DNA from 3 places in the Xanthomonas sp. 3058 genome. Region 1 is predicted to be linked to each of the others. Evidence: predicted binding sites of a transcription regulator. Region 1 holds the regulator's gene; each other region holds the start of a gene.
What was found. The regulator FliA, encoded in region 1, starts transcription of late flagellar genes. The targets are predictions, from matches to a motif close to TAAAGTTTNNCNNNCNNNGGCCGATAA.
Positions count from the first base shown of each region.

Region 1 (4,176 bases):
GTTGCCGGCTACGGCCAGGACGACGACGCGCTGGCCGACGAGGCCGATTTCGATCTGGACGACGCCCTGCCGCAAATCCTGCCGCCGGCCGCCTTGCCGCCGCTGGTGGTCGCACCGGTGGCCCTGGCCGCCGTGCCGGTCGCCGCCGCCCCGGCGACGCAGAACGACGAAGAACTCAAGCAGCTACGCGGCGAACTGGCGCTGATGCGGCAGATGATCGAGCGAGAAATGAACCGCCTCACCGACGAGCGCCTGCGTGGCTCGCCGGTGCGTGCGCAGGCGCTGGAGTTGATGGACGACTACGGCTTCGACGCCGGTCTGACCCGCGACATCGCCATGCAGATCCCCGCCGACACCGAATTGCACCGCGGCCGCGGCCTGATGCTGGGCTTGTTGTCCAAGCGCCTGCCGGTGGCCCCGATCGACCCGCTGGAACGCGGCGGCGTGATCGCCCTGGTCGGCCCGACCGGCGCCGGCAAGACCACCACCATTGCCAAGCTGGCGCAGCGCTTCGCCGCCCAGCACGCCCCGCGCGACGTGGCACTGGTCACCACCGACACCTTGCGCGTCGGTGGCCGCGAGCAGCTGCACAGCTACGGCCGCCAGCTCGGCATCGCGGTGCACGAAGCCGACAGCGCCGAAAGCCTGCTCGCGCTGCTGGATCGCCTGCGCGACTACAAGCTGGTGCTGATCGATACCGCCGGCATGGGCCAGCGCGACCGCGCCCTGGCCGCCCAGCTGAACTGGCTGCGCGCCGCCCAGCAGGTCACCTCGCTGCTGGTGCTGCCCGCCAACTCCCATTTTTCAGACCTCGACGAGGTCGTGCGCCGCTTCGCCCACGCCAAGCCCCAAGGCGTGGTGCTGACCAAACTCGACGAGACCGGCCGCTTCGGCAGCGCCTTGTCGGTGGTGGTCGACCACCAAATGCCCATCACCTGGGTGACTGACGGACAGCGGGTCCCTGACGACCTGCACCGCGCCAATGCCGCCAGTCTCGTTCTTCGCCTTGAAGATTTACGGCGCGCTGCCGATAAGCCCTGTACTCCGGAGCACAACCATGCAGTCGCGTGAATACGCAAAGCTGACCAACGCCTTCCCCCTGTCGGCGACCCGTCCCGAGCCCTTGGGCCCGGTGCGCACCATTGCCGTGACCGGTGGCAAGGGCGGCGTGGGTAAAACCAACATCTCCGCCAACCTGGCCGTGGCGCTTGCCGACATGGGCAAGCGCACCCTGCTGCTGGACGCCGACCTTGGCCTGGCCAACCTGGATGTGGTCCTGGGACTCTCGCCCAAGTACACCCTGGCCGACCTGATCGCCGGCCGCTGCACGCTCGATGAAGTGATCATGGAAGGTCCGGGTGGCGTGCTGGTGGTGCCGGCCGCCTCCGGTCGCCGCCACATGGCGGAACTGGCCCCGGCCCAGCACATCGGCCTGGTCAACGTGTTCTCCGAACTGGAACGCGACCTGGACGTGATGGTCATCGACACCGCCGCCGGCATCACCGACAGCGTGCTGACCTTCTGCCAGGCCGCACAGGACACCGTGGTGGTGGTCTGCGACGAACCGGCCTCGATCACCGACGCCTACGCGCTGATCAAGGTGCTCTCGCGCGAACGCGGCGTGGACCGCCTGCAGATCATCGCCAACATGGTGCGCGACCCCAACGAAGGCCGCCTGCTGTACGACAAGCTGTCGCGGGTCTGCGAAAAGTTCCTCGGCGACGTGTCGCTGAACTACCTCGGCCACGTGCCGCAGGACGACTGGTTGCGCCTGTCGGTGCAGCGCCAGCAACCCGTCATCAAGGCTTACCCCGCCAGTCCGTCGGCGCAGGCCATTGCAGAAATCGCTCGCCGTACCTCGCGCTGGCAGGCCCCCACGGTGCCGCGCGGCAACGTCGAGTTTTTCGTCGAACGCATCATCCAACGGGGAGTGGCCGCATGAGTACCGCCACCGCAACGACCGCCACCGCGCAGTACCGTGCCGTGCAGCGCAACAACGCCAACGACATCGTCACCCAGCATGCCGATCTGGTCCGCCGCATTGCCCACCATCTGGCCGCGCGCCTGCCGGCGAGCGTGGAAGTGGACGATCTGATCCAGGCCGGCATGATCGGCCTGATCGAAGCCTCGCGCAGTTACGATTCCGACCAGGGCGCCTCGTTCGAAACCTATGCCTCGATCCGCATCCGCGGCTCGATGATCGACGAGATCCGCCGTGGCGACTGGGTGCCGCGTTCAGTCCACCGCCGTGCCCGCGACGCCGCCGCCGCCGTGCGCAAGATCGAGCAGAACACCGGCCGCGCCGCCGCTGCCACCGAAGTGGCCGCCGCGATGGAAATGCCGCTACCCGATTACCTGCGTCTGATGGAAGATGCCGCACGCGGCCAGGTGCTGAGCCTGGAGTCGCGGATCGAGGACCACGGCGAGCTGGACACCACCGCCAAGGGTGGTCCCAATCCGCAGCAGATGATGGAGCGTGGCGAATTCGGCCGCGAGCTGGGCAAGGCCATCGGCCAGTTGCCCGAGCGCGAGCAGTTGGTGCTGTCGCTGTATTACGAGCAGGAATTGAATCTGAAGGAAATCGGCGCCGTGCTCGGTGTCAGCGAATCGCGCGTCTGCCAGATTCACGGCCAGGCGGTGGTGCGTCTGCGCGGCCGCCTCAAGGTCTTCGAACTGGCCGATGCCGGTGTCGAAATTGACGAATAATTTTTTCGCGTATTTTTTAGTGTTAGGAGCTTGATGTGAACAAGAACATGCGGATTTTGATCGTGGACGACTTCTCGACGATGCGACGTATCGTCAAGAATCTGTTGGGCGATCTCGGCTTCACCAATACCGCAGAGGCCGAAGACGGCAACAGCGCATTGGCTGCGTTGCGTGCCGGCCCGTTCGATTTCGTGGTCACCGACTGGAACATGCCCGGCATGACCGGCATCGACCTGCTGCGCAACATCCGCGCCGACGCCAAGCTCAAGCACCTGCCGGTGATGATGGTGACCGCCGAAGCCAAGCGCGAGCAGATCATCGAAGCGGCCCAGTGCGGCGTGAATGGCTACATCATCAAGCCGTTCACCGCGCAGACGCTGGAAGAAAAGCTGGGCAAGGTGTTCGAACGTCTGGCGGCGACCGCCTGATGAACGCCACCGTGGATACCAACGCAGAACGCGCCGCATTGATCGACCGCCTGCAGGGCGCGCTCGATGCACTGGAAAGCGGTGACGAAGCCGCCTGGAAGCGCGAGGTGGATCACCTCGCCGCCTTGCGTACCCGTCCGATGATGCAGGGCCTGAGCCGGCTCGCCCGCGAACTGGGTCAGGCGCTGGGCGAATTGCCCACCGTGCCTGACGAAGCCGGCGAACTGGACGATGCGTGTTCGCGCCTGGACCACGTGGTGGAAATGACCGAAAAGGCCAGCCATCGCACGCTGGATCTGGTCGAGGAATGCCGCGAGCTGGCCAACCAGCTGCGCGACGGCGGCCTCAATCAGGACCAGGGCGCGCTGATGGACAAGATGCGCCACAACCTGACCGAGCTGTCGCTGGCGCAGAGCTACCAGGACCTGAGCGGGCAGATCATCCGGCGCGTGGCCGGGATCGTGCGGCGCGTGCATGAAGGCTTCGGTGCGCTCGGCCTGCCGCCGAAGAACACCGAGCCGAAGAAAGACGACGGCGGTCTTGCCGGTCCTGCAGTCAAGGGCCTGGACCGTCACGCGGTGTCGCAGGACGACGCCGACGACCTGCTGTCCGGATTGGGGTTGTAACCATGAGTGCTGTTCCAGACGATATTGCTGCCGATTTCATCGTCGAGGCCCAGGAAATCCTGGATCGCCTCGGCGAACAGCTGGTCGCGCTGGAACAGGCACCGGACGAAGCCGACCAGCTCAACGCGGTGTTCCGCGGTTTCCATACGCTCAAGGGCGGCGCCGGCTTTCTGGCGATCAAGCCGATGGTCGCGCTGTGCCACGCCGCCGAAGAAACCCTCGGCATGGCGCGCTCCGGCCAGGCGGTGTTGCAGGCGCATCACTTCGATGCCGCGCAGCAGTCGCTGGATTATCTGCAGGCGATGCTGGATGCGATGGGCTCGGGCGAAACCGTGCCGCATGCACCGGCCTCGCTGATTGCGCAGTTCGACGCCAAGAGCGGCCCGCCGGCGGTCAAGGCCGCTCCCAAGGCGGCA
Region 1 covers NZ_JACHOF010000001.1:687,009-691,184, reverse strand. Annotated here, with positions in the region: gene flhF (flagellar biosynthesis protein FlhF) at 1-1,071, shown strand, start outside; gene GGR61_RS03115 (MinD/ParA family protein) at 1,058-1,942, shown strand; gene GGR61_RS03110 (RNA polymerase sigma factor FliA) at 1,939-2,706, shown strand; gene cheY (chemotaxis response regulator CheY) at 2,742-3,134, shown strand; gene GGR61_RS03100 (protein phosphatase CheZ) at 3,134-3,760, shown strand; gene GGR61_RS03095 (chemotaxis protein CheA) at 3,763-4,176, shown strand, end outside.

Region 2 (4,176 bases), on a different contig from region 1:
CCCACGAAGGACTCCCGCATGGCCGGTGCCAGCCTGTTCACCCTGCTCGACGACATCGCCACGCTGCTGGACGACGTTTCCATCCTGACCAAGGTCGCGGCCAAGAAGACCGCCGGCGTGCTTGGCGACGATCTGGCGCTCAATGCGCAGCAGGTGACCGGGGTGAGTGCCGACCGCGAATTGCCGGTGGTCTGGGCGGTCGCCAAGGGCTCGCTGGTCAACAAGGTGATCCTGGTGCCGGCGGCGCTGGCGATCAGCGCGTTGGAAGCCTGGCTGCGCGGGCGCGGTTACAACGTGCCGCTGGTGATGCCGCTGATGATGATCGGCGGTGCGTATCTGTGCTTCGAAGGCGTGGAGAAGCTGGCGCACAAATTTCTTCACGACGAAGCGGAAGAGGCGCAGCGGCATGCCGAGCGCACCCGCGCGCTGGCCGACGCGAGCGTGGACGTGGTGGCGCTGGAAAAGGACAAGGTCAAGGGTGCGATCCGCACCGACTTCATCCTGTCGGCGGAGATCATCGTGCTGTCGCTGGGCGTGGTGGCGGGCGTGTCGTTCGGGCAGCAGGTGGCGGTGCTGGTGGCGATCGCGCTGGCGATGACCATCGGCGTTTACGGCCTGGTGGCGGCCATCGTCAAGCTGGACGATCTGGGCCTGTACCTGACCGGCAAGGGCGCGGCGCTGGCTGCGTTCGGTCGCGGCATCCTGGTGGCCGCCCCGTGGCTGATGAAGTTCCTGTCGGTGGCCGGTACGCTGGCGATGTTCCTGGTCGGCGGCGGCATCCTGGTGCACAACATCCCGGCGCTGCATCACATCGTGCAGGATCTGACCAAGTCGGCCGGCGGCATGGGCTGGCTGGTCGATGCGCTGGGCAACATGCTGGTCGGCGTGGTCGCCGGCGCGATCGTGCTGGGCGCAGTGACGCTGTTCCAGAAGCTGCGCGGCAAGCCGGCGGCGCACTGACGCCTCATTGCGGCATGGTGGAAGACCACCCGGCTGCCGCGCTGAGACCGGCGGTGGTCGTTGAGGCCCGCAGGCAATCGAAGAACCTCCGGCGCATCTGCGTGGTGCGCCGCGTACCCAGCCCGACTGATCGGCGCGCCAGTCCGAGGTTTGCCGCTAATCGGCGCTGATCACCCGGTTCTTGCCGGCCGACTTGGCGTCGTACATGGCGCGGTCGGCACGGCGGATGACATCGTCCTGGGCTTCGTCCAGATGGCGCAACGCCACGCCGCCGCTGAAGCTGATGAAGACCCGCACGTCGTCGTGCAGCAAGGAGCGCTGCGCCAGGGCGCGCTGCAGACGGATCACCGCTGCGCTGGCTTCGAAGATGGTGGAGTCCGGCAACAGCAGCACGAATTCCTCGCCGCCGAAGCGGGCGATGGCGTCGGTGGTGCGCAGCACCGCCTTGGCCACTTCCACGGTATGGCGTAGCGCCGCATCGCCGCCGGCATGCCCGTGGGTTTCGTTGAGATGGCGGAAGTCGTCCAGATCCAGCATCGCCACGCACAGCGGCTGGCCGCTGCGCTGGGTGCGTGCGGCTTCGCGTTGAAACAGCTCTTCGAAGCCGCGTCGGTTGAGCGCGCCGGTGAGCTGGTCTTCGCGCACCAGGCCGGCCACGTCCTTGAGTTCCTGTTCGAGCGAGGCGATGCGCTGCTCGGCATCCTCGACCTGGCGACGGGCCGCCAGCAGTTCGTCGCGCGCGGCCAATGCCTGCGCCTGCACGCCGGCGGTGTCCTGCAGCAGCTCCTGCAGCAGGCGATTGAGGTCCGGGATGCCGCGTGCGTCGCCGATGGCCTGCGAGTAGCCGGCCACCCGGTCGTGGTACTCGCCGGTGCTGGTGGCCATGCCGTCGAGGCGGTCGACGAAGGACACCATCATCTCGCGCATGGCGGTCTTGGACTCGGCGATGCCCTGCTTGAGCAGCCCTTGTTTGTAGATGACCTCGCGCAGGGTGCCGCGTGCCTGCTCGATCGAGCTGACGTCCAGCGGCCCGGAGATCAGCTGCCGCACCACCGAGATCTGACCCTGCAACCAGCTGCGGTCGTCGAGCAGTTCGCCGACGTTCTCCAACAACAGGTCGAACAGGCCGAGCAGCAGGTTCTGTTGTTCGCTGGCATCCTCGGCGCGCAGGCCGATCTGGTGACTCAGTTCGCGCAGCCGCTGTTCCAGCGTGATCAGCTCGTGGCCGGGGCGCCAATGGCGCAGCGCCGAGGCCAGGGTCTGGGCCTCTTCGGCCAGTTCCGGGCTGCGTTGCAGCAGCGTGGCCAATGCGTTGCCCAGCGCGTGACGCAGCAGGTCGCGCAGCTGCTCGGCCTCGGTGCGTCCTTCGGCCAGCGAATCGCCGGTATCGACGGTACGGATGTATTTGTCGATCAACTGCCGCAGGACGCGGCCATAGCCGGGCCAGTCGCCGGCCGCATAGGCCGCGCTCAGACGCCCGCCCATGTCGCCGAGTTCGCCATGCAGGCTGGCGATGCCTTCGGCAAAGGCCAGCAGCAGCGCCTCGGGGTGCGCGGCATGCGAGAACAGGCGCATCAACAGGGCGGTGGCGGCAGCCGGATCGTGCGCGCCGGACTTGGTCTTGGCCGGCACCAGGTGGTGGGCAGCCAGACCGTGCCGGCCGCGCTCGCTACCGATCACCGCCGGCATGGCGGCCGCCGGGCGCATGCTGTCCGCACCGCCCCAGGGCAACAGGCGGCGCAGTCCACCACGCGGACGGCTTGGAAGTTCAGGCTGGTCTGCCATGCGCCAGGGTCTCGAAAAGGCGTGATGCAATGGCTCGTTATCGGCGCGCATCCCGGTCGCTTAAGCGGGCAGGAGCATGCAGTGATGTTGGTCGCGCAGGCGCAGGGTCGGACACGCAGCGGGAAGTATGTAGCTGAATCATTTAGATCGGTGACGTCGAGCGCCACTGCAAGCTCCCGCTTTCGGTGCGTTTCAACGCCAATGCACCTGTCTGGGGATGTCATCGCACTGCAATGTGCGATAGCGGCCTGACTGCGTGCGCCATGTCAGGTCGTCGAAGGCGGCTTGTCGCGTAAAAGTAAACACGTGTTCACGCATATTTTATTTGCCCGGGGTGTAGATTCGTCCACATGGACAGCGTGGAGTACGCGCGTCGTCCGCTCCTCGACTCGTGGCAAGTTGTCTGGCTGAATTGGCAGACGATGGTTTTCGCTTCGCTGTTTTCCGTCTCCACCCACTTCACGACGGACGTTTAGATGGTTGCCATGATGCCGCTTCACGCTACCTCCGCACGCTTCGAGCGCAGTACCGTGCTCACTCTTCCGAAGAAGGGCGGGCGGCCGCGTGACGCACGCGGACGCTTCATTCCGCACCACGAGCGATTGCCGGTGGCGTTGGCCGACACCCGGGGTGCGTTGTTCGTGGTGTCGGAGATGGCGGACTTCATCAAGGCCGGCGGTCTGGGCGATGTCGCGGCCGCATTGCCACGCGCGTTGCGTCATCGGTACGACGTGCGGGTGTTGATCCCCGGTTATCGCGCGGTGCTCGAGCGTGCCGGCAAGGTGGAGATCGTGGGCCGGGTGTTGGCGCATGCCGCGTTACCGGCCTGCGACATCGGCCGCATCGTGCAGTCCGACGGCTTGCCGATCTACATCCTGTTGTCCAGGGAACTGTTCGAACGCGACGGCTCGCCATATGTCAGCGCCAGCGGTTCGGAATTCGAAGACAACGCCATCCGCTTCGCGACCTTGTCGCATGCCGCCGCGCAGATTGCCGCGGGCCATGCCGGATTGGGCTGGAAGCCGCGCCTGCTGCACCTCAACGACTGGCCGTGCGCGATGGCGGCGGCGTATGTGCGCTGGTCCGGCGGCACCACGCCTTGCCTGCTGACCATCCACAATCTGGCTTACCAGGGCCTGGTGCCGTATTCGATGGCCGCCGCGTTGGGTATCCCGGCCGAGCGCGTGGCCGAGCTGGAGTTCTATGGGCAGATGTCGTTCCTGCGCGGCGGTATCGTGCATGCCGACCACGTCAATACCGTCAGCATCAGCTATGCCCAGCAGATCACCGGCCCGGCGCAGGGCTGCGGGCTGGATCGGCTGCTGGCCGGTCGCGCCGCCAAGGGCGCGCTGACCGGCATCGTCAATGGCATCGACGCCAGCTGGGACCCGCGCACCGATCACCATCTGGACGCGCATTTCAGCGTGAACC
Region 2 covers NZ_JACHOF010000014.1:66,126-70,301, forward strand. Annotated here, with positions in the region: gene GGR61_RS15795 (DUF808 domain-containing protein) at 19-960, shown strand; gene GGR61_RS15800 (GGDEF domain-containing protein) at 1,117-2,745, opposite strand; gene glgA (glycogen synthase GlgA) at 3,222-4,176, shown strand, end outside.
Region 2: GGR61_RS15800 (GGDEF domain-containing protein) is a predicted target of FliA. The motif match lies at 2,783-2,809, and genes of this name have one in related genera.

Region 3 (4,176 bases), on a different contig from region 1:
TGTGTGTCCGCGCGGTGCTTGGGCGGAGGTAAAACCACCGTGCGCATCGCCAGGCGAGCGCGGCCAGTGCTCGGAATCGGCATGCACCCCTCGTACACTGCGGTTCTGAGTGCGCTGCCCGCGCTCGCCTGATGCTTGTTCGCAACGTGGCGCGAGCCACGGTTCATTCTGTCCTGGAGTCTGCAATGTCTTTTCTGCGTGCCGAACTGGCGCAATGGCGCGCGTCGCCTGCGCGCGAACTGATGGCCGGTGCGGTCGCAACGTTTGCCTTGATTCCCGAGGTGATCGCCTTCGCCTTCGTGGCGGGCGTGGACCCGCAGGTCGGGCTGTTTGCGTCGTTCGTCATCGGCATCGTGATCGCGTTCTGTGGCGGCCGTCCGGCGATGATTTCCGCCGCCGCCGGCTCGGTGGCGTTGGTGGCTGCGCCGCTGGTGGCCGCGCATGGCCTGCCGTATCTGCTGGCGGCCGGCCTGTTGGCCGGCGCAGTGCAGATCCTGTTCGGCCTGTTGCGCCTGGGCGTGCTGATGCGCTTTGTCAGTAGCTCGGTGCGCACCGGCTTCGTCAACGCGCTGGCGGTGCTGATCTTCGCCGCACAGCTGCCGCACCTGCTTGGCGCCAACCCGGCCACCTGGGCGATGCTGGGCGTGGGCCTGGCGATCATCTACGGCCTGCCGCGGCTGCGCCTGCCGGGCGTGTCGGCGATTCCCTCGCCGCTGTTGTGCATCCTGTTGCTGACCGTGGCCGCCACTGCGTTTCACTTGCCGCTGAAGACCGTGGCCGACCTGGGCAAGTTGCCGACCGCGTTGCCGTTCCTGCAATGGCCCTCGGTGCCGCTGACGCTGGAGACCTTGCGCATCATCGCCTTGCCGGCGCTGGCCATCGCCATGGTGGGGCTGCTCGAATCGCTGATGACCGCGCGCGTGGTGGACGAACTCACCGACACGCCAAGCAACAAGAACCGCGAGTGCACCGGGCTGGGCCTGGCCAATACCGCCGCCAGCCTGTTCGGCGGCATCGCCGGCTGCGGCATGATCGGGCAGACCGTGGGCAACGTGAAGTACGGCGGCCGCGGCCGTCTGTCGACCTTGTTCGCCGGCGTGTTCCTGCTGATCCTGATGGTGCTGCTCAAGCCGTGGGTATCGCAGGTGCCGGTGGTGGCGCTGGTGGCGATCATGGTGATGGTCTCGGCCGAAACCTTCGACTGGCGTTCGCTACGCACCGTGGTCACCCATCCGCGCACCTCCAGCGTGGTGATGCTGGCCACCGTGGCGGTGACCCTGGTCACCCACAACCTGGCCGCCGGCGTGGCGGTGGGCGTGGTGCTGAGCGGGGTGTTCTTCACCTTCAAGGTGGCCGGGCTGCTGCAGATCGCACACCGCGATGGCGACGACGGCGTGCGCAGCTACAGCGTGCGCGGGCAGGTGTTCTTCGCCTCGGCCGATGTGTTCATCGACGCCTTCGACGCGCGCGAGGTGCCAGGTCGCGCCGTGGTGATCGATGTCGCCCGTGCGCATTTCTGGGACATCACCGCCGTGGCCGCGCTGGACAAGGTGGTGCAGCGGTTGCGTCACCACGGCCTGGAGGTGCAGGTGAAAGGCTTGAACGCCGGCAGCCGACGCCTGATGCAGGCGCATGCGTTGGGGGACGATGCCTTGGAATCGGCGTTGCCCTGAGTCCGGCGCGGCGGGCGCGGCGTCTGGGTGGCCTGTACACATTCGTGTACGCCGGCTAGCCGCCTGCGGCGCAGGCCGGCAGGCAAACTCAAGTTCGCTCAACGAACGCCGATGAACCGGCATCGAGACTGTCGGTACCCCGTGGTGATGCCAGCGCGTTCCAGCCCGAGAGATGTGCCTGCATGCGGCAGCCGGTGCTGCGGGCCTGGGTGCGTCCACGCGTTGGTGCAGCGATGACCACGGCTCCGCTGCTGGAACGGATGGTGGACCTGACCGCGATCCGCGATGCCGATCTGCTCGACCTCAGCCTGTTGCGCGCCGTGCGCGAGATTTGCGCATCCGAAGAACTGTCGTTGCTGCGCATCTCCCTGGATGGCCGCACCATGGCCGAAACGCGGCTGCGCGAAGATGGCCGGCTGTCGCTGACGGTGGTCGACATCCAGGACGCACAGATGCGCGCGCAACTGGCCGACATGCACGGGCCCGGCGAGGCGGTGCAGCTGCAGCAGGACGGCCGCGCGTTGCTGGTGTATCCGATGATGGAAGCGCGCGGCATCCGCACCTGCCTGCGCGTGGGCGGTGCGTGCGTTCCCGGCGCTGCCGAGCAGGTGATGCTGCAGGGGTTTGCACGGTTCTTCCAGAATTACCGCAGCCTGCTCGACGACGCCCAGCGCGATGCGTTGACCGGCCTGCGCAACCGCAAGACCTTCGACGATGTGATCTTGCGATTGTTCGCCGGCGGCGCGGAGGCGGCGGCGAGCGAGGGCGCGTGGCTGGGGATCGTGGATATCGATCACTTCAAGCGCGTCAATGACACCTTCGGTCATCTGTATGGCGACGAAGTGCTGCTGCTGGTCGCCCAGTTGATGCAGCGCTGCTTCCGTCACGACGATCTGCTGTTCCGCTTCGGTGGCGAAGAGTTCGTGATCGTGTTGCGCGGGGTGGATCGCGCGACGGCGGTGAGTCTGTTCGAGCGCTTCCGTCTGGCAGTGGCCGAGTATCTGTTCCCGCAGGTCGGCAAGGTCACGCTCAGCACCGGCATCGTCGAACTGACCCATGGCCGGTTGATCAGCCATCTGCTGGACGAGGCCGACAAGGCGCTGTACTGGGCCAAGCAGCACGGCCGCAATCGCGCCGAGGTCTACGCCGATCTGGTGGCCAGGGGGCAGATGCGGCAGATCACACAGCAGGTCGGCAGCGTCGATCTGTTTTAAGGCGCATCGACGTTCGTCGTCGTCGGCGCTGCAGCGTTGACCGCTCTCCATGTTGCGGTGGCACGGCATCCGGCGCCAATGAACGCGCCCACAAACCCTACGCGGTGCGTTGACGGCATTGGCTCGGTGTTGCACGCGCGGCATTGCCACATCGCCCACCGTCGCGGCATCGCCCATGCATGACGTGCCATCGCCATCGCATGCATCGGCCGCTGCCTTGCACCCGATCGAGTGCCGCACTGGCTACACTCCAGTGCTGTTTCCGACACGATCTGGGTGCTGCAGTGAAGCGAACCGTGATGACACGAGGTGCAATGGGCGTTCTGGCAATGGCGGTCTCGACCGCATCGATGGCGGCAACGCCGACCTTCGATGGCGCGCGCATCTCGCGCGACGTCAAGGAACTGGCCTCCGACGCCTATGAAGGCCGTGGCCCGGCCACCGCCGGCGAGGACAAGACCATCGCCTACCTGAGCAAGCAGTTTGCCGCTGCCGGCCTGCAGCCGGGTGGCGACCTGACCGACGGCAAGCGTGCATGGACCCAGGCGGTGCCGCTGCGCCGCGCCGACATCGTCGGCACACCGACCATCGCCCTGCAGAACGCCGGCAAGCCGCAAGCGCTGACCCAGGGCAAGCAGATCGCCATCCGCGCCGCGCTGGATGGGTCGTCCAACGTGGACATCGCCAACGCGCCGCTGGTGTTCGTCGGCTACGGCGTCAAGGCGCCGGAACGCGACTGGGACGACTTCAAGGGCGTGGACCTGAAGGGCAAGATCGCGGTGGTGCTGATCAACGACCCGGATTTCGAAACCGGCAAGGGCGCCTTCGACGGCGCCGGCATGACCTACTACGGTCGCTGGACCTACAAGTACGAAGAAGGCGCGCGCCAGGGCGCGCTCGGTGTGCTGGTGGTGCACGAAACCGCGCCGGCTTCCTATGGCTGGGACACGGTGGCCAGCTCCAACACCAACACCATGTTCGACGTGGTGCGCGACAACCCGCGCGCCGCCCATCCCACGCTCGAAGGCTGGATCCAGCGCGATCTGGCGGTCGATCTGTTCAAGCACGCCGGGCTGGATTTCGACGCCTTGAAGAAGCAGGCGCAGACACGCGGCTTCAAACCGGTCGAGCTCAAGGGCCAGCGCCTGAGCGCCAGCTACCAGGTCAAATCCGACGTGATCACCTCGCATAACGTGGTGGCGCGGCTGGACGGCAGCACGCATCCGAACGAGACGCTGATCTACAGCGCGCACTGGGATCACATCGGCGTGGGCAAGCCGGATGCACGC
Region 3 covers NZ_JACHOF010000027.1:41,750-45,925, reverse strand. Annotated here, with positions in the region: RNA gene GGR61_RS19810 (sX9 sRNA) at 82-158, shown strand; gene GGR61_RS19805 (SulP family inorganic anion transporter) at 186-1,673, shown strand; gene GGR61_RS19800 (GGDEF domain-containing protein) at 1,907-2,887, shown strand; gene GGR61_RS19795 (M28 family metallopeptidase) at 3,187-4,176, shown strand, end outside.
Region 3: GGR61_RS19800 (GGDEF domain-containing protein) is a predicted target of FliA. The motif match lies at 1,762-1,788, and genes of this name have one in related genera.